One region of the Aurantimonas sp. DM33-3 genome, then DNA from elsewhere that is predicted to be linked to it. Evidence: predicted binding sites of a transcription regulator. Region 1 holds the regulator's gene; the other holds the start of a gene.

Region 1 (9,033 bases):
CCGATATGCAGGAAGCCCGTCGGCGAGGGGGCAAAGCGGGTCACGACGGCGTCCGTCATGGTCTCTCCGATATTGATACGCTGAGTGTTGGGAGCGATCGGCGTGGATCGCTTTCGCTTGGCGGCTGTGTACCATAGGCGAGGGGAGAGACAAGCCGACGGGACCGGACGGCATGGACAGCGCCAGCGATCGCGACGAACGCGCAGGCGCGGCCTTCGGGCGGCGCGACGCCGTTCGGGCAGCGTTCCGGCGCTGGCGGGCGACGATCGTGCTGCCGCCGCGTAGCCGTTGGCGCCGTCTCGGCCGGGAATGGCTCGCCGACCAGTTTGCCGCCGAGACCCGCGCCCGTACCGGTTTTCTCCTGGTCCCGCTCGGCCTGATGATCGGCGTGGCGCTCGTCCACGGCGCCGGCTGGGCCCCGAATGTCTGGCTGACCGTCCTTGCCGCCATCGCCAGCCTCGGCCTCGCGCTGCGCCGTATGGGACGCCCCGTTCTGCACCCGATGCTGATCCTCGCGGGCTTCACCTTCGTGGGTACCGCCCTTGCGATCGGCGAGATTCAGCGCACCGAAACGACGATCCTGTCCGGCCAGGCGACGGTGCGCATTGCCGGTCCCGTCCTCTCGCGAGAGCGGACGGAGGACGGACGCTATCGCTATGTGATCGCAGTCGCAGAAACCGAGCGGCCAGTCCTGTCGCGACCGCCGGAGCGAGTGCGCATCGTCGTCGGCAGCCGACATGAGCCGATCGCGCCCGGCGGCCTCTATCGCGGCCTCGTCCGGCTCGGGCCGCCGTCCGGTCCGGCATTTCCCGGCAGCTACGACTTTGCCATGGCGCCGTTCTTTGCCGGGATCGGAGCCTATGGTTATTCGCTCGGCGCGCCGGAGGCCGAGCCGACGCCGTCCACGGCAAGCGACGATGGACGCGGTCTTCTGGCCGAACTGCGGCATCTGCAGACGCAGACGCGCCTCGCCCTGACCGAGCGCATCAGCATGGTGATCGGCGGCCGGGAAGGCGCCATCGCCGCGGCCCTCATCACCGGCGAACGCGCCGGTATCCCCGACGATGCCCGCGAATGGCTGCGCGGCACGGGGCTCGCCCACGTCCTGTCGATCTCGGGCCTGCACATGGCGATCGTCGCCGGCTTCGCCATGCTGGCCGTGCGGTCGTCGCTGTCCCTCGTGCCGGCCATCTCGCTGCGCCTGCCGGCGAAGAAGATTGCGGCCTTTGTCGCGCTGGCCGTCGCGGCGATCTATCTGGCGATCTCGGGCGCCAATGTCGCGACCCAGCGATCCTTCGTGATGCTGGCGATCATGCTCGGCGCCGTGCTGATCGACCGCCCCGCCCTGACGCTTCGCAACGTGGCGATCGCTGCCATCGTCGTCATCCTCGTCGCTCCGCATGCGGTGATGACCGCCAGCTTCCAGATGAGCTTTGCGGCGACCGTGGCGCTGATCGGCGGCTATGCGGCCCTGTCGCAATGGCGCGCGGGGCGCGAACGCGGCCGCGAGACGGATAGGGGCGTCGCCGGCAAGATCCTGGTCGCGCTCTCTGCGATCATGGTCACGTCGCTTCTGGCGGGATCGGCAACCGCGCCTTATGCCGCCTATCACTTCCACCGGATGGCGGCCTTCGGCTTCGTCGCCAATCTCCTGACCATGCCGCTCTTCACGCTGTGGATCATGCCGCTGGCGCTGGTGGGAACGCTGCTGATTCCGTTCGGGCTCGACGCCTGGCCGTTCCAGGCGATGGGTGCCGGCCTCTGGCTCGTCCTCGAGATCGCCCGCAACGTCTATGCCTGGCTGCCGGACCAGGCGATCGGACGCATGACCGCATCGGGACTTCTGCTGCTGACGGCGGCGATCCTCACCGCGTCCTGTCTGGCAAGCCGGTTGCGCTGGCTTGGCCTGCCGCTGGCACTCGCCGGATTCGTCGCAGCGCCCGACAGGACGGTCCCACCGGAACTGCTGATCTTCGAGGACGGCAAGGAGGTCGCGACTCTCGCGGCGGAGGGCCAGCTTGCTTTCCTTCGTGCAAGGCCCAGCGGTTTCATCGCGGAACAATGGGAGCGGGCCTTCGAGGCGCGGGCGCCGCGGGGCACGGACACCGAGCGGATCCGTGCGACGATTCCCGCCGAGTGCGCGGCCAAATACTGCCGCTTCACCACGCGCGGCGGCCTGCGGGTGGTCTGGACTGAGGATTATGCCCGCACGGGCGATGCCTGCGACGAGGCGGATGTTGCCATCGTCTCACGGGCGATCCGGCTGACGGAATGCCGATCCGGCGCCTTTCTGGTGACGCTGCGCACGCTGCGGCGGACCGGCTCGCTGGCGATCGGCCGGGAGGCGGCGACAGGCCGGCCCCGCATCGTGCCGGCGGTCAGCGATCCGCCCGAACGCTGGAACGTTCACCGGCTGGCGCCCTGGCCGGAATACTGGCGCAAGCCAGCCGCGCCAGACCCGCCGGTACCCGTCACGCAGCCGGCCTCGGCGACCGTCAGCAATGGGGGCCCGGCCGGTTCAGGCCGAACCGCGACGGTTGGGCCCTGAGCGAGGACGAGCCGGTTTCGGGCCTCAACGCTTCGGGCGCGAGTCGCGAGGACCTATCACCCGTTCTGCACCGACCGCGTTCCGTCCGGAGCGGTCAGTAGCGGCGGATCAGGCCGATCAGCTTGCCCTGGACCTTGACCCGGTCCGAGCCGAAGATCCGGGTTTCATAGGCCGGATTGGCCGCCTCCAGCGCGATGGTGTCGCCGCGACGGCGGAAGCGCTTCAGGGTCGCTTCCTCGTCGTCGACGAGGGCGACCACGATCTCGCCCGGCGTCGCCGTGTCGCCCCGGCGGATGACCACCGTGTCGCCGTCGAGAATGCCGGCCTCGATCATCGAATCGCCCTTCACTTCGAGGGCGTAATGTTCGCCGCTGCCCAGCATGTCCGGCGGAACGACGATGGAATGGGTGTTGTGCTGGATGGCCGAGATCGGCACGCCGGCGGCGATCCGCCCCATGACAGGGATGGCCGTCGAGGCGGACGCCTTGGCCGGCGCCGGTTGCGCCGTGGGGGCGGGCCGGGCGGTATCGCGACTGCCTTCGATGACGCTCGGCTTGAAGCCGGTGCGCCCGACAGGTGCCGGGCGGTTGCCCTGAATCGACTCGGGCAGTTTCAGGATTTCCAGCGCCCGGGCCCGGTTGGGCAGGCGGCGGATGAAGCCCCGCTCCTCGAGCGCGGTGATCAGGCGGTGAATGCCGGACTTGGACCGCAGGTCCAGCGCGTCCTTCATTTCATCGAAGGACGGGGGCACACCAGTCTCGCGCACCCGATCGTTCACGAAGACCAGAAGATCGTGCTGCTTGCGCGTCAGCATCCGGGCGACTCCTCAAAACAAAACCTGAACAAACCTATCTGTTCTAGTTGTGTTCCGCAAGTGGCTCCAGCGCCGTCAGGGGGACGTAATCGCAGGGATCGCCTGCTTCGGCCGGTGCGGCGCGGACCGGGCGCACGAGCAGGGCATCGGCCGCAGCATAGATCGACAGCAGCGAGGAATCCTGGCGCGACAACGGCACGATACGGGGTGGGCCGGCGCCATCCGGTTCGATCCGGGCGCGGACGAAATCCGTGCGGTCGCCATTGTCCGACATCGGCGCGGCGAGAACGCCCCGGCGGTACAGCGGACGCGCGGGACGGCCCGCGAGGCGCCGGACCAGCGGTGCCAGGAAGAGGGTGGCGGCGACCATGGAGGAGGCGGGGTTGCCGGGCAGGCCGACGACCCGCATGTCGCCCAGCCTGCCGGCCATCAGCGGCTTGCCGGGGCGCATGGCCACTTTCCAGAAGTCGAGGGAGACGCCATGGGCGGCGAAGACCTTGCCGACGAGATCGTGGTCGCCGACCGAGGCGCCGCCGATGGTGACGAAGATATCGGCGCCGTCGGCGATCGCCTGCGTCAGCTGGGCATCGATGGCCGCTTCCCGGTCGGGCGCGATCCCGCAATTCAGCGGCAGGCCGCCGGCCTCGCGCACCAGCGCAGCGACGCCGAAGGTGTTGGAGGCGACGATCTGCGAGGGGCCGATGGGTTCGCCGGGCAGGACGAGCTCGTCACCGGTCGCCAGGATCGCCACGCGGGGCCGGCCGCGTACCGGGATCGACGGATGGCCGCCGCTGGCGGCCAGCGCGATGGCGCCCGGGGTGAGCACGGTGCCGGCGGTGAGAAGCGGCGTGCCGGCTGCGAAGTCGATTCCCGCCGGGCGGATGTGCTGGCCGACGACGACCGGCGCCGTCGCCGTGACGGTGCCGTCCCGCCGGTCGGCGTTCTCCTGGATCAGGATGGCGTCGGCGCCGGCCGGGACCGGCGCTCCGGTGGAGATGCGGATGGTCTCGCCTGGCTGCAGCGTGCCGTCATAGGCATGGCCGGCGGCCGATTCGCCGACGAGCCGCAGGGAGGGGAAGGGCGCTTTGTCGCCAAGGTCGGCGGCGCGGACCGCGTAGCCGTCCATGGCGGAGGCGTCGAAGGCCGGCTGGGTGCGCCGCGAGGCGAGGTCCGCGGCCAGAATGCGGCCCGACGCGTCGCGCAGGGGCAGCGTCTCGGTTCGGTCGAGGGGGCGGGCGTCCTCGACGAGGAGACGATAGGCCTCCTCGACGGGGATGAGACTCACGACGCGGCGTCCGCCGACCAGTCGCCGGAGCGGCCGCCGGATTTCGCCAGGAGGCGGATGCCGCTGATGGTCATGGTGCGGTCGACCGCCTTGGCCATGTCGTAGATGGTGAGGCAGGCGACCGAGACGGCCGTCAGCGCCTCCATCTCGACGCCGGTCTTGCCGCCGACCCGCGCCGTCGCGGTGACCCGCAGGCCGGGCAGCGCAGGCTCGGCGGTGATCTCGACACCGATCTTCTCCAGCATCAGCGGATGGCAGAGCGGGATCAGGTCGTGGGTCTTCTTGGCGCCCATGATGCCGGCAATGCGGGCAATGCCAATGACGTCGCCCTTCTTGGCCTCGCCGGCCAGGATCAGGTCGAGCGTCGCCGGCTCCATCATCACGAAGCCTTCGGCCTCAGCGACGCGGCGCGTGCGCTCCTTGTCGCCGACATCGACCATGGACGCGGCGCCGGTGGCGTCGAGATGCGTCAGCGTGGCGTCGCGCGGATCGCTCATGCGGGCACCGTGATGGCAGGATCGCCGCCGATCAGCGCCCGCGTCGCGGCCTCGACGTCCTCCTGACGCATCAGGCTCTCGCCGACGAGGAAAGTGCGGATGCCGTGCCCGGCGAGACGCTGGCAATCGGCATGGGTGAAGATGCCGCTTTCGCCGACCAGGACGCGATCGTCGGGCACGAGGGCGGCCAGCCGCTCCGCGGTGTCCAGCGAGGTCTCGAAGGTGCGCAGATTGCGGTTGTTGATGCCCAGCAGCGGCGAGGCGAGGGCAAGCGCCCGCTCGGTCTCGGCCTCGTCATGCACCTCGACCAGCACGTCCAGGCCATAGGCGACGGCCGCGGCTTCGAGGTCGCGGGCAAGGGCGTCGTCGACCGCGGCCATGATGATGAGGATCGCGTCGGCGCCCCAGGCGCGGGCCTCGGCCACCTGATAGGTGTCGTAGAGAAAATCCTTGCGCAGCGCGGGCAGGCTCGTCGCCGCGCGCGCCGCCGTCAGGAAGGACGGATCGCCCTGGAAGGACGGCGTGTCGGTGAGAACGCTGAGACAGGCGGCGCCGCCGCGCTCATAAGCGGCTGCGAGGGCGGGCGGGTCGAAATCCTCGCGGATCAGGCCCTTGGACGGGCTCGCCTTCTTCACTTCGGCGATGAGCGCAAACTCGCCGGCGCGATGGCGCGCGCCAAGCGCCGCCGCAAAGCCGCGCGGCGGCTCGACGGACGCGAACTGGCCTTCGAGATCGGCCTGCGAGATCCGCTGCTTGGCGGCGGCGATCTCCTCGCGCTTGTAGGCTTCGATCCTCTGCAGGATGTCGCTCATTTGGTTTCCCCCGCAATCGCCTGGGTGACCGCGGCCAGCCGCTCCAGCGCGGCGCGGGCGCGGCCGCTGTCGATGGCGTCGGCCGCCTTGGCGATGCCCTCGCGTAGATCGGCCGAATGGCCCGACATGACCAGTGCGCCGGCCGCGTTCAGGAGGACGATCTCGCGATAGGCGTTGTCGGCTCCGTCGAGAACGGCGCGCAACGCCGTAGCATTGGTCGCGGCGTCGCCACCCTTGATGTCGGCCAGCGGCCAGCGGCGCAGACCGACATCCTCCGGCTCGATGGCGAACTGGCGGATCTCGCCATTCTCCAGCGCCGCGACTTCGGTCGTGCCGCAGACCGTCATCTCGTCGAGACCGTCGCCATGGACGAGCCAGGCGGATTCGGTGCCGAGCGCGCGCAGCGTCTCGGCCATCGGCACCAGCCATTCACGCGAGAACGAGCCCAGAAGCAGCTTGCCGACGCCGGCCGGGTTGGACATCGGTCCGAGCAGGTTGAAGATCGTGCGGGTGCCGAGCTCGACGCGGCTCGGGCCCACGAACCGCATGGCGGCGTGGTGGGTCGGCGCGAACATGAAGCAGATGCCGGCGTCCGCGAGGGCCCGCGAAATGGCATCGGGCTTCAGGTCGACATTGACGCCGAGCGCCATCAGGACATCGGCCGCGCCGGATTTGGACGACAGGGCACGGTTGCCGTGCTTGGCGACGACGAGGCCGCAGCCGGCCAGAACGAAGGCGGAGCAGGTGGAGACGTTCAGGGTGCCGGCGTGATCGCCGCCGGTGCCGACGATGTCGACGGCCTCCGCCGGCGCCTCGACCCGCAGCATGTTGGCGCGCATGACGTCCACCGCGCCGGCCATCTCGTCGACGGTCTCGCCGCGCACGCGCAGCGCCATCAGGAAGCCGCCGATCTGCGACGGCGTCGCTTCGCCGGACATCATGACCGAAAAGGCCTCGCCGGCCTCGGCGCGGTCCAGCGTCTCGCCCGCCGCGACCTTGGCGATGAAGGGTTTCAGGCTCTGGCTCAACGGATCAGCGCCTTTGCCCGCTCGATGCCCGCCGGGTGAACGGCGATGGCGGTGTCGTTCTGGAGCAGCGACACGTAGGTCTCCAGAATGTCGTTCTCCAGCATGCCGGTCATCTGGCCGCGCTCGTTGGCGGCGACGTTGGCCGCAGGGTCTGCCGGCGGCGCAACCTCGACGACGCGCAGGACGATCTGCGAGCCGGCCTCGCGACCGGCCGCCGTGGCGACCGTTCCTGTTCCGCCGGAGAACGCCGCGTTGACGCCGGCCTGGCCGAGTTCCGACACGCCGGACTGGCGCGAGATCGCCGCTGCCGTGCGGGCTTCGGCGCCGACCGCGGCCGCCGCATCGGCCATGCTCTGGCCGGCCTGCAGCTCGGTCTTCATCTGCTCGGCGCGCTCGGCGAGCTGCCGGTCCGTCTCGGCGGCCTTCCAGTCGGCCAGTACCCGGTCGCGCACCTCGTCGAGGGTACGGTCGCGGGCCGGATCGATGCTGATCACGTCATAGAAGACGTAGCCGTTGGACTGGAAGTTGATCGGCACATTGTCGAGGCCGGGCTCGGTCTCGAAGACGCCGGGCAGGAATTCCTGCGCCGACGGCTGTTCGGCGACGGGCTGGCCGTCCGGGCCGTTGCCCTCGCGGTCGACGGCCGGGATCGTCTGCACCGTCAGGCCGGCGCTCTGCGCCGCTTCGGCGAAGGTCGCGCCGCCGGCGCGGGCATCCTCGAAGGCGTTGTAGGCGCTGTTGGCCGTATCGCTGGCCGCCACGAGTGCCAGTGCCGAGCGAATCTCGTCGGAGACCTCTTCCAGCGTCTGCACGGTTTCCGGCTGGATTTCGGTGACCTGCAGAAGCACCGGACCGAAGGCGCCGCTGACCACGTCCGACACCTCGCCTTCGGCGAGTGAGAAGGCCGCCTCGGCGACCGTCGCATCGGGAATCTGCGAACGGGTGACGAGGCCGAGATCGATATCGGCCGGGCTGCGACCGGCATCCCGCGCGACGTCGGCAAAGCTCGTGCCCGCCTCGAGCTTGGCCTTGGCGGCTTGCGCAGCGGCCTCATCGGGGAAGGCGATCTGCTGCACCCGGCGCTGCTCGGCGGTGGTGTAGCGCTCCCTGTACTGCTCGTAATCCGCCGCGACCGCCTCGTCGGTGATCGTCGTCGGGTCGGCCATCGCCTCGGGCGTCAGGACGGCGTAGGCCACCGAGCGATATTCCGGCGCGGCATAGGTCTCGCTGTTTTCCTGGAAATAAGTGGCCAGAACCTCGTCGGACGGGTCGGCGACCGGGGGAATCGTGGCGGGCGTCAGCGTCACATATTCGATCGTGCGCCGCTCGCCATTGTAGAGGCCGAGCGCCGTGGAGAAGGCGTCGGGAATGGCGATGCCTTCCGAGACCGCGTCGACGATCTGGCTGCGCACCGCCTGGTTCTCCTGGCCGCGAATGTAGTCGGCCTCGCTGATCCGGGCGTTGTAGAGCGCATTCTGGAACTGGGCGCGGGAGAAATTGCCCGAGGCATCCTGGAAGGTCGGGTCCTCGGCGATCACCTGGGCGAGTCGGTCCTGCGACAGGCCGAGATCGATGCGGCGGCCCTGTTCGTCGAGCACGGCACCGGCGACGAGCTGGCTGATGACCGACTGGCCGATGCCGAACATCTCGGCTTCCTCGGCGGTGGGCCGGCGGCCGATCTGCTGGGCGAGGCGGGATTGAGCCCGGTTGTAGGCCAGCGCATAGTCCTGCAGCGACACTTCGGTCTCGCCGGCGGTCAGCACGGCATTCGCCACCCCGCCGCGAAAGACGTCGCCGATGCCCCAGACGGCAAAGCTGAGCACGAGAAGGCCGAGCAGGATCTTGGCCGTCCAGCCGGAAATGCTGCCGCGGAGCGTGTTGAGCATGATGGTCTCCCGTTCGCCCGACAAGGATCGCCGCGCGCGAGGCGATCCTGGGCATTCTGTTCCGTGCCTTTTAGGAAACCGGGCCCATCGGACGCAAGCGACCCGCACGATTGATTTACGCCCTTCGATGCGTAAGGTCCGCGCCGGGCCCTGGGCGCCTGAC
Region 2 (9,033 bases), on a different contig from region 1:
TCGTCGGACCGTCCGGCGCCGGCAAGTCGACGATCTCCCGACTGCTGTTCCGCTTCTACGACGTGAAGTCCGGCCGCATCCTGATCGACGGCCAGGACATCGCCAAGGTCCAGCAGGCGTCGGTGCGCGGTGCGATCGGCATCGTCCCGCAGGATACGGTGCTGTTCAACGACACAGTTCTCTACAATATCCGCTACGGCCGGATCACGGCCACCGAGGACGAAGTGCTGCGGGCGGCCGAACTGGCGCAGATCGCCGGCTTCATCCGCGAACTGCCGGAGGGCTTCAACTCCATGGTGGGCGAGCGCGGCCTGAAGCTGTCGGGCGGCGAGAAGCAGCGTGTCGCCATCGCGCGGACCATCCTGAAGGCGCCGCCGATCCTGGTCCTAGACGAGGCGACCTCGGCGCTGGACACCCATACCGAGCAGGAGATCCAGACGGCCCTCGATCTCGTCTCGCGGGAGCGCACGACGCTGACGATCGCCCACCGCCTGTCGACGATCATCGACTGCGACGAGATCATCGTCCTGAAGGCCGGTGAGATCGTCGAACGCGGTTCCCATCGCGAACTGCTTGAAAATGCGGGACTCTACGCCGAAATGTGGGCGATGCAGCGCGAGGCCAGCGAGGCCGAGGAAGCCCTGCGGCGCGCCCGCGAGGCGGACGAGTTCGGGATCGTCGATCGCCGGCGCACGCCGGAGACGTGATTTCGGTTCTCGTAAGTAGCCCAGAGGAACCGTCTTTGCTTTGCCGCCATTGCCCCTTATCCGACCGGCAGGCGCAGCCGCGTCGCCAGTTTTGAAGGAACCAGACAGCCAGTGACCATCTTCACTTCGATCCGCAACGCGCTCGTGCCGATCCACCGGGCGGGATATCCGTTCATCGCGGGCTTCTTCGTCGTCTCGCTGGTCCTCGGCTTCCTGTGGGAGCCTCTGTTCTGGGCTGGCCTCGTCCTGACCGCATGGTGCGCCTATTTCTTCCGCGATCCCGAGCGCGTCACGCCGGTCGCGGAGCATCTGGTGATCAGCCCGGCCGATGGCCATGTCTCGCTGGTCGGCCACGTCATGCCGCCGGCGGAGCTGGACCTCGGCACCGAGCCGATGCTGCGCATCTCGGTGTTCATGAACGTGTTCGACTGCCACGTGAACCGCGCGCCGATGCGCGGTCGGGTGCGGCTGATCTCCTATCGAGAGGGTGAGTTCCGCAATGCCGAGCTCGACAAGGCCAGCGAGGTCAACGAGCGCTCCTCGATGGTGATCGAGGGACCGCGCGGGGAGATCGGCGTGGTGCAGATCGCCGGGCTGGTCGCCCGCCGCATCATCTGCTGGTCGAATGTCGAGGACCGGATCGAAGCCGGCGAGCGCTTCGGCTTGATCCGCTTCGGCTCGCGCCTCGACGTCTATCTGCCGGACGGCTTCGTGCCGCGGGTGGCCGAGGGCCAGCGCGCCGTGGCCGGTGAGACGATCATCGCCGAGTTCGGCGAGAACCTGAAGACGTGGCCGTCGAGGCGCGACTGATGGCGATCGAGTCGCCGTTTCCGCCCTTCGATCCGGGCAAGCCGGACGCCGAGGACGACAAGGTTCGTCGGCGCATCCCGTTCCGGCATATCGTGCCCAACCTCATCACCATCCTGGCGATCTGCGCCGGGATGACCGGCATCCGGCTGGCCTTCGAGGGCCGGTTCGAACTGGCCGTCGGCATGGTCCTCGGCGCCGCGCTGCTCGACGGCATCGACGGGCGCGTCGCGCGCCTTCTCAAGGGGCAGAGCCGGTTCGGCGCCGAGATGGATTCGCTTGCCGACATCGTCAATTTCGGCGTGGCGCCGGGGCTCGTGCTCTATGCCTACATGCTGCACGACGCCGGCTCACTCGGCTGGATCGCGGCGCTGCTCTACGCCAGTGCCAGCGCGCTGCGTCTGGCCCGCTTCAACACCATGCTCGACGACCCCAAGCGGCCGAAATGGCAGTCGGCCTTCTTCGTCGGAGTGCCGGCGCCGGCGGGGGCGGGGATGGCGATGTTTCCGATCTACCTCAGCCTGGCGGGTTTTGAATCCGGCCTGCCGGAGGTCACCGCGGTCGTCGCCTCGGTCTATCTGGTCTTCATCGGGCTTCTGATGGCCAGCCGCATTCCGACCTGGTCTGGCAAGGGCGCCGGCATCCGGGTGCGGCGTGACTACGCCATCCCGATCATGCTGGCGGTCGTCTGCTATATCGCGGTTCTGTTGAGCTTCTTCTGGGCGACGGCGACGCTGACGGTGCTGGTCTATGGCGCGTCGATCTTCTTCTCGGTCCGTGCCTATCGCCAGCGGCAGAGCCGCGAAGCCGGACGCAGCATGTCCGGCATGTCGCTCTAGGGCGACCCTCAGGCGGGGTCGCGATAGTCCAGGAAGCGATCCTGCCGCACGTCGAAGAGCTTGCCCGTCGCGGTCACGTCGGCGAAGGCAAGGGGCACGATCTTGGCTGCGACCTCGCGCGGGGTCGGCAGGGTCTTGGCGTCCTCGCCCGGCATCGCCAGTGCGCGCATGGCGGTGCGGGTGGCGCCCGGATTGACCGAGTTGACGCGCAGCGGCAGGTTCTCGGTCTCGTTGGCCCAGGACTTCACCAGCGCCTCGCAGGCCGCCTTGGTGGCCGCGTAGAGCGACCAGTAGGCCTTGGCGGAATGCGCCGCGCCCGACGACATGATGATGGCGCGCCCGGCATCGGACTTGCGCAGCAGCGGGTCGGTGGTCCTGATCAGCCGCCAGGTGGCGTTGACGTTCACCGTCATCGTCTTGTCGAAGACCTTCGCCTCGATATGGCCGATGGGCGCCAGGACGCCCAGGAGGCCGGCATTGGCCACCAGCACGTCGAGCTTGCCCCAGCGCTCGTGAATCGCTCCGCCGAGACGGTCGATGCCGCCCATGTCGGTCAGGTCCAGCGGCACCAGGGTGGCCGAGCCACCCAGCGCCTTGATCTCGTCGTCGAGCTCCTCAAGACCGCCCACCGTTCGCGCCACCGCGATCACATGCGCGCCCTCGGCGGCGAGGCCCTTGGCGATCTGGTAGCCGATGCCACGCGAGGCGCCGGTGACCAGTGCGACGCGATCCTGAAGCTGCTTTGTCATCTGCTGTCTGCCGGTAGAATGGATATGGTCTGGGGTCTCAGCCGGCGCCGCCGAGCAGCGTCAGGGGACGGACGTTCTCGACGCCTTCCTGATCGGTCAGCGAGGTCGGATAGTCGCCGGTGAAACAGGCGTCGCAGAATTGCGGAGCCATCTTGTTGCGCGACGGCTCGTCGGTCGCCCGGTAGAGCCCGTCGATCGACAGGAAGGCAAGGGAGTCGACCTTGATGAAGTCGGCCATCTCCTCGACCGTCATGCGCGAGGCGAGCAGCTTGGCCTTTTCCGGCGTATCGACACCGTAGAAGCAGCTGGCACGGGTCGGCGGCGAGGCGATGCGCATGTGCACCTCGGTCGCGCCGGCCTCGCGGACCATCTGGACGATCTTCTGGCTGGTGGTGCCGCGCACGATCGAATCGTCGACGAGGATGACCCGCTTGCCTTCCAGCATGCGCCGGTTGGCGTTGTGCTTGAGCTTCACGCCCATGTGTCGGATCGAATCCGTCGGCTGGATAAAGGTCCGGCCGACATAGTGATTGCGAATGATGCCGAGCTCGAAGGGCAGGTTGGATTCCTGCGCGTAGCCGATTGCCGCCGGAACGCCCGAATCGGGAACCGGCACGACCAGATCGGCCTCGGGATGGCTCTCGCGGGCTAGCTCGCCGCCGATCTTCTTGCGGATCTCGTAGACGTTGCGGCCCTCGACCGTGGAATCGGGTCGGGCGAAATAGACATATTCGAAGATGCAGAAGCGGGCGCGCCGCGCCTGGAACGGGAAGATGCTCTCGATGCCGTCGTCACTGATGACGACCATCTCGCCGGGCTCGATGTCGCGCACGAAATCGGCGCCGATGATGTCGAGGGCGCAGGTCTCGGACGCCAGGATCGGCGAACCTTCGAGGTCACCGAGAACCAGCGGGCGGATGCCCAGCGGGTCGCGCACGCCGACCATCTTCTTCGACGACAGGCCGACCAGCGAGAAGGCGCCTTCGAGCCGCGTCAGCGCGTCGACGAGCTTTTCCACGAACAGCCGGGCGGCACTGGTGGCCACCAGATGCAGGATCGTCTCGGTGTCGGAGGTGGAGGAGAAGATCGAGCCGCGGCGCTGCAATTCGCGCTGCACGGTCATGGCATTGGTGATGTTGCCGTTGTGGGCGACGGCGAAACCGCCAGCCGACAATTCGGCGAAGAAGGGCTGGACGTTGCGCAGGCCGCCGCCGCCGGTGGTGGCGTAGCGGGTGTGGCCGATGGCCGAGGAACCGGGCAGGCGCTCAAGGACCGCCTGCTTGGTGAAGGTGTCGCCGATCAGACCGGCGTGGCGCTCGACATGGAACTGGCTCCCGTCGAAGGAGACGATGCCGGCCGCCTCCTGGCCCCGGTGCTGCAGGGCATGCAGGCCGAGCGTGGTCAGTGCGGCCGCATCGGTCCGTTTGAAAATGCCGAAAACGCCGCACTCTTCGTGCAGCGAGTCATCGCCGAAAGGCGTGTCATCCATCGATTTTATCCGCCGTTTGCCGTTGTCGGTCGGCCGTCCGTTAGATGCCCCACCCTATACGCGCTTATGTCGTCGCATGCGAGGCGGTGAGCGAAGAGATCATGCCGCAGCCGCAACGCCGGCTAGTTCGCCGGCTGCGCGGGGGTGTCGGTGCCTTCGATGACACCTTCGATCGAGGTCGGCTCGCCGGGCGTTGCCGTGCCCTCGGGAACGCCGTCCGCATCCTGCGGTCCGCGGATGCTGTCGAGGATGACCTCTTCCGGGTTGTCGGGCAGGGCGGCCACGAGCTGCTGGCCGAGATTGTCGAGGAACGGCTTGGAGCGCGCACCGGCGATCCAGTCCGGCTGGTTCTCGGGGGCAAGCCAGTTGAAGAACAGCATCGCCACGACGACGAGGAGCAGGCCGCGCACGGCGCCGAAGATGAAGCCGAGCGTGCGGTCGAGCGCACCGATGCGGCTGTCGATGATGAAGTCGGCGATGCGCAGGGTGATGAAAGAGACGATGATCAGGACGACGAGGAAGATCGCTGCGGCAGCCGCCACCATGGCGACGGTGTCGGAGGCGATGTACTCGGCTGCATAGGGGGTCAGCGGCTTGTAGAAGAAGAAGGCCGCGGCTGCCGCGACAAGCCACGAGACGACCGACAGGATCTCCCGCGAGAAGCCGCGGACCATGGCGAGCAGCGCCGAGACCAGCATGATCGCGAAGAGAATCGCATCGAGAAGCGTGACGGTCATGAAGGATGGCCCCGTAGGCATATGGATCGTGCGGGCGGGCGCGGGATCGTCCGGGCTGCCCCGCTCGCCCACGCTGTAGCGCTTTTCATGACAGTTTTACACTAGGGACTTGCCGGAAAATCAAGCCTCGCTCCCATTGCCGCCCGCCGCGACCCGCGCGACAAGATCGGGCAGGGCCTCGATCTCGTTGGCAACCATGTCGCGGGTGCGCGGCAGGTCGGGGCTGCCCGACGGCAGGACGGCCTGCCGGAAGCCCAGCTTTTCCGCCTCCTTCAGCCGCTGCGCCGCCTGGCCGACCGGGCGCACCGAGCCGGACAGGCTGATCTCGCCGAAATAGACGCAATCGGCGGGCAGGGGCGCGCCGCTGAGCGAGGAGACCAGCGCCGCGGCGACGGCCAGATCGGCCGCCGGCTCGGAAATGCGGAAACCGCCGGCGACGTTGAGATAGACGTCATGCTGGCCAAGGCGCACGCCACAATGGGCCTCCAGCACCGCCAGCACCATGGCCAGCCGCGGCTGGTCCCAGCCGAGGACGGCACGGCGCGGCGTGCCGAGGGCCGACGGCGCGACGAGGGCCTGGATCTCCACGAGCACCGGCCGGGTGCCCTCCATGCCGGCGAAGACGGCGGCCCCGGCGGCCTTCTCGTTGCGCTCGCCGAGGAACAGCTCGGACGGGTTCTGCACCTCGCGCAGGCCGAGATCGCCCATCTCGAAGACTCCGATCTCGTCGGTCGGGCCGAAGCGGTTCTTGACGGTGCGCAGGATGCGGTAGTGGTGCCCGCCTTCGCCTTCGAAATAGAGGACGGCATCGACCATGTGCTCGACCACCCGCGGGCCGGCGATCTGGCCTTCCTTGGTAACGTGGCCGACGAGGATGACGGCGGCGCCGCTCGCCTTTGCAAAGCGGATCATCGCCTGCACGCCGACCCGCACCTGGGTCACCGTGCCCGGCGCCGATTCGGCGAGGTCGCTCCACAGGGTCTGGATCGAATCGATGATGACGAGGTCAGGACGCCGCGCTTCGGCAAGGGTCGCCAGAATGTCCTCGACATTGGTCTCGGCCATGAGCTGAACGTCGGTATCGGCCGCGTTGAGCCGCTGGGCGCGCAGCCGCACCTGCGCCACCGCTTCCTCGCCCGAGACGTAGACGACGCTGTGCCCGCGCCGTGACAGGGCGGCGGCGGTCTGCATCAGGAGCGTCGACTTGCCGATGCCGGGATCGCCGCCGATCAGGAGGGCCGAGCCGCGCACGATGCCGCCGCCGGTCGCCCGGTCGAGCTCATCGATGCCGGAGACGATGCGCGGCGCCTCTTCGAGTTCGCCCGACAGCGGCAGCAGCGCCGAGGGCGTGCCCTTGCGGCGACCGCGCTGGGGCCCGCCGCCGATGCCGCCGGAGGCGTTCTCCTCGACGACGGTGTTCCATTCGCCGCAGGATTCGCACTTGCCCTGCCAGCGCGTATAGACCGCGCCGCAGCTCTGGCAGATGAAGGAAGGTTTCGCTTTGGCCATGGCGCCTTCTTGGTTTCCAGGCCCCCGTCAGTCAAGAACAAAACAAAAACAAGCCCACGGTCGACCCGGCATCGAGCCGCGATTTTGGTGCCGGCCAGCGATCGTCGGCACGGCAAGGGTTCGGCAATCTCGTGGTGCGATGATGGCCGCAACCTGAGCGCGAGGCGACGATGCTGATCATCGGTTTCTATCTCGTGGCGGTGAATATCGCCGCCTACTGGGCCTTCGTGTTCGACAAGACCAAGGCGCGGGCCGGGGTGCGCCGGACGCCGGAGAGCACGCTTCTGCGCTACGCGCTGATGGGCGGCAGCGTCGGAGCCATCGCGGCGCAGCAGATCATCCGCCACAAGACCCGCAAGGAACCGTTCCGCACGCAGCTCTGGGCGATCGCCGCCATGCAGGTGCTTCTGATCGTGGGGTTCGGCATGGCGGCTCTCACGCTGGGGGCCGATACGGTGCAGCAGTGGATCGTGGGGCAGATCGGCTAGAGCCAGCGGCGCTCGACCCTCGTGCCGAGGCCGGTCAGCAGTTCATAGGCGATCGTACCGGCCGCATTTGCCACCGCGTCGATCGACAGGTTCGGGCCGAAGAACTCGGCCCGATCGCCGGGCGCGAGTGCGTCGTCCGGGACATCGGTGACATCGAGAAGGGTCAGATCCATCGAGACGCGTCCCAGGACGGGCACGCGCTGCCCGGCGACGACGGCCTGGGGTCCGGGCCGCACGTCGCGCACCACCACCCCTGCGCCCGAGGCGGCGCGGTGGTAGCCATCGGCATAGCCGAGGCCGACCGTCGCGATCCGTGTGTCGCGGGGGAGCGGCGCAGCGGCGCCATAGCCGGCGGCCTCGCCGGCATTGGCGGTGCGGATCTGCAGGATGGCCGCGGTGAGGCGCGCGACCGGCCGCAGGACGCCGCGCGAAGCCGGCCCCGCCTCGCCGCCATAAAGGGCGATGCCGGGGCGGGTGAGGTCAAAGCCGAATTCGCTGCCGAGGAACACTGCGGCGGAATTGGCCAGCGATCGCGGCACGCCGGGAAACAGCGCGGCCAGTTCCAGAAACCGGGCCTGCTGCCGCGCGCTCTGGTCCGTCGGCTCGTCGGCCGAGGCGAGGTGGCTCATCACCAGGGCCAGATCGAGTTCACCGGATGCGGCGAGGTCAGCTGCGGCTTCGGCATCGGCGCGGTCGAGCCCCAGCCGGTTCATGCCGGTCTCGAGCTGGATCGCCGCCGGGGCACGCCGGCCGGCCAACTTCAAACCGTCACGCCAGACAGCGATGTCGCCGGGCGTCGAGAGGACCGGGGTCAGACCGGCGTCGAGATGCAAGGGAACGCCGGCGGGTTCGAGCCCCTGCAGGACGAAGATGCGCGTCGGCGCGGTGCCGTCATCGGGACGCGTCAGGGCATCGAGCGCGGCCCGGACGATCCGGCCCTCCTCGGCCCAGGCGACGAAGAAGTCGCGGCAGCCCGCAGCCTGGAGCGTGCGGGCGGTCTCGGCGGCGCCGAGACCATAGCCGTCGGCCTTGACCGCGGCGCCGGTGCGCGCGCCGGGATTGCGTGCGGCCAGCAGGGCCCAGTTGGCGGCCAGCGCCGCGCGGTCGATCTCGACCACGGGCATGCGCCCAAAATGGTGCGGAGCAGTCACGGCCGCACCGGCTATTCGAACCGTTCCGGCAGATAGCTGTCGTCGGCGAGATCGGTGAAGCGGGTGTATTCGGCCTGGAAGGCGAGGGGCACCGTTGCGGTCGGGCCGTGACGCTGCTTGGCGATGATCACCTCGGCCTTGCCGCGGGTCTCGTTCAGCGCCTGCTCCCATTTCAGATGGTCGTCCGTGCCCGGCTTGGGCTCGCGGTTGGCGAGGTAATATTCCTCGCGATACACGAACATCACCACGTCGGCGTCCTGCTCGATCGAGCCCGACTCACGCAGATCGGCGAGCTGCGGTCGCTTGTCGTCGCGGTTTTCCACCTGACGCGAGAGCTGCGACAGGGCGATGATCGGGACGGCCAGCTCCTTTGCCAGCGCCTTGAGGCCGGTGGTGATCTCGGTGATCTCCTGCACGCGGTTACCCTGGGTGCGGCTCGAGCCCTGCATCAGCTGGACATAGTCGATGACCATGACGTCGAGGCCGCGCTGGCGTTTCAGGCGCCGTGCCCGCGCCGAGAGCTGGGCGATCGAGATACCACCGGTCTGGTCGATATA

What was found. Region 1 encodes LexA, which represses DNA repair genes until DNA is damaged. Its sites were predicted from a motif close to TGTTCNNNNTGTGTTCNG; they were not measured.
Region 2: radA (DNA repair protein RadA) is a predicted target of LexA. The motif match lies at 6,871-6,888, and genes of this name have one in related genera.

Annotation. Positions count from the first base shown of each region.
Region 1 covers NZ_JACSGS010000001.1:448,590-457,622, reverse strand. Annotated here, with positions in the region: gene gltX (glutamate--tRNA ligase) at 1-59, opposite strand, end outside; gene H9Q09_RS02535 (ComEC/Rec2 family competence protein) at 173-2,548, shown strand; gene lexA (transcriptional repressor LexA) at 2,643-3,362, opposite strand; gene glp (gephyrin-like molybdotransferase Glp) at 3,406-4,647, opposite strand; gene moaC (cyclic pyranopterin monophosphate synthase MoaC) at 4,644-5,144, opposite strand; gene trpC (indole-3-glycerol phosphate synthase TrpC) at 5,141-5,956, opposite strand; gene trpD (anthranilate phosphoribosyltransferase) at 5,953-6,984, opposite strand; gene H9Q09_RS02505 (peptidyl-prolyl cis-trans isomerase) at 6,981-8,870, opposite strand.
Region 2 covers NZ_JACSGS010000012.1:109,201-118,233, reverse strand. Annotated here, with positions in the region: gene H9Q09_RS16145 (ABC transporter ATP-binding protein/permease) at 1-707, shown strand, start outside; gene H9Q09_RS16140 (phosphatidylserine decarboxylase) at 819-1,517, shown strand; gene H9Q09_RS16135 (phosphatidylcholine/phosphatidylserine synthase) at 1,523-2,353, shown strand; gene H9Q09_RS16130 (SDR family NAD(P)-dependent oxidoreductase) at 2,362-3,102, opposite strand; gene purF (amidophosphoribosyltransferase) at 3,140-4,591, opposite strand; gene H9Q09_RS16120 (CvpA family protein) at 4,714-5,328, opposite strand; gene radA (DNA repair protein RadA) at 5,449-6,837, opposite strand; gene H9Q09_RS16110 (DUF1294 domain-containing protein) at 7,008-7,325, shown strand; gene alr (alanine racemase) at 7,322-8,449, opposite strand; gene H9Q09_RS16100 (replicative DNA helicase) at 8,488-9,033, opposite strand, start outside.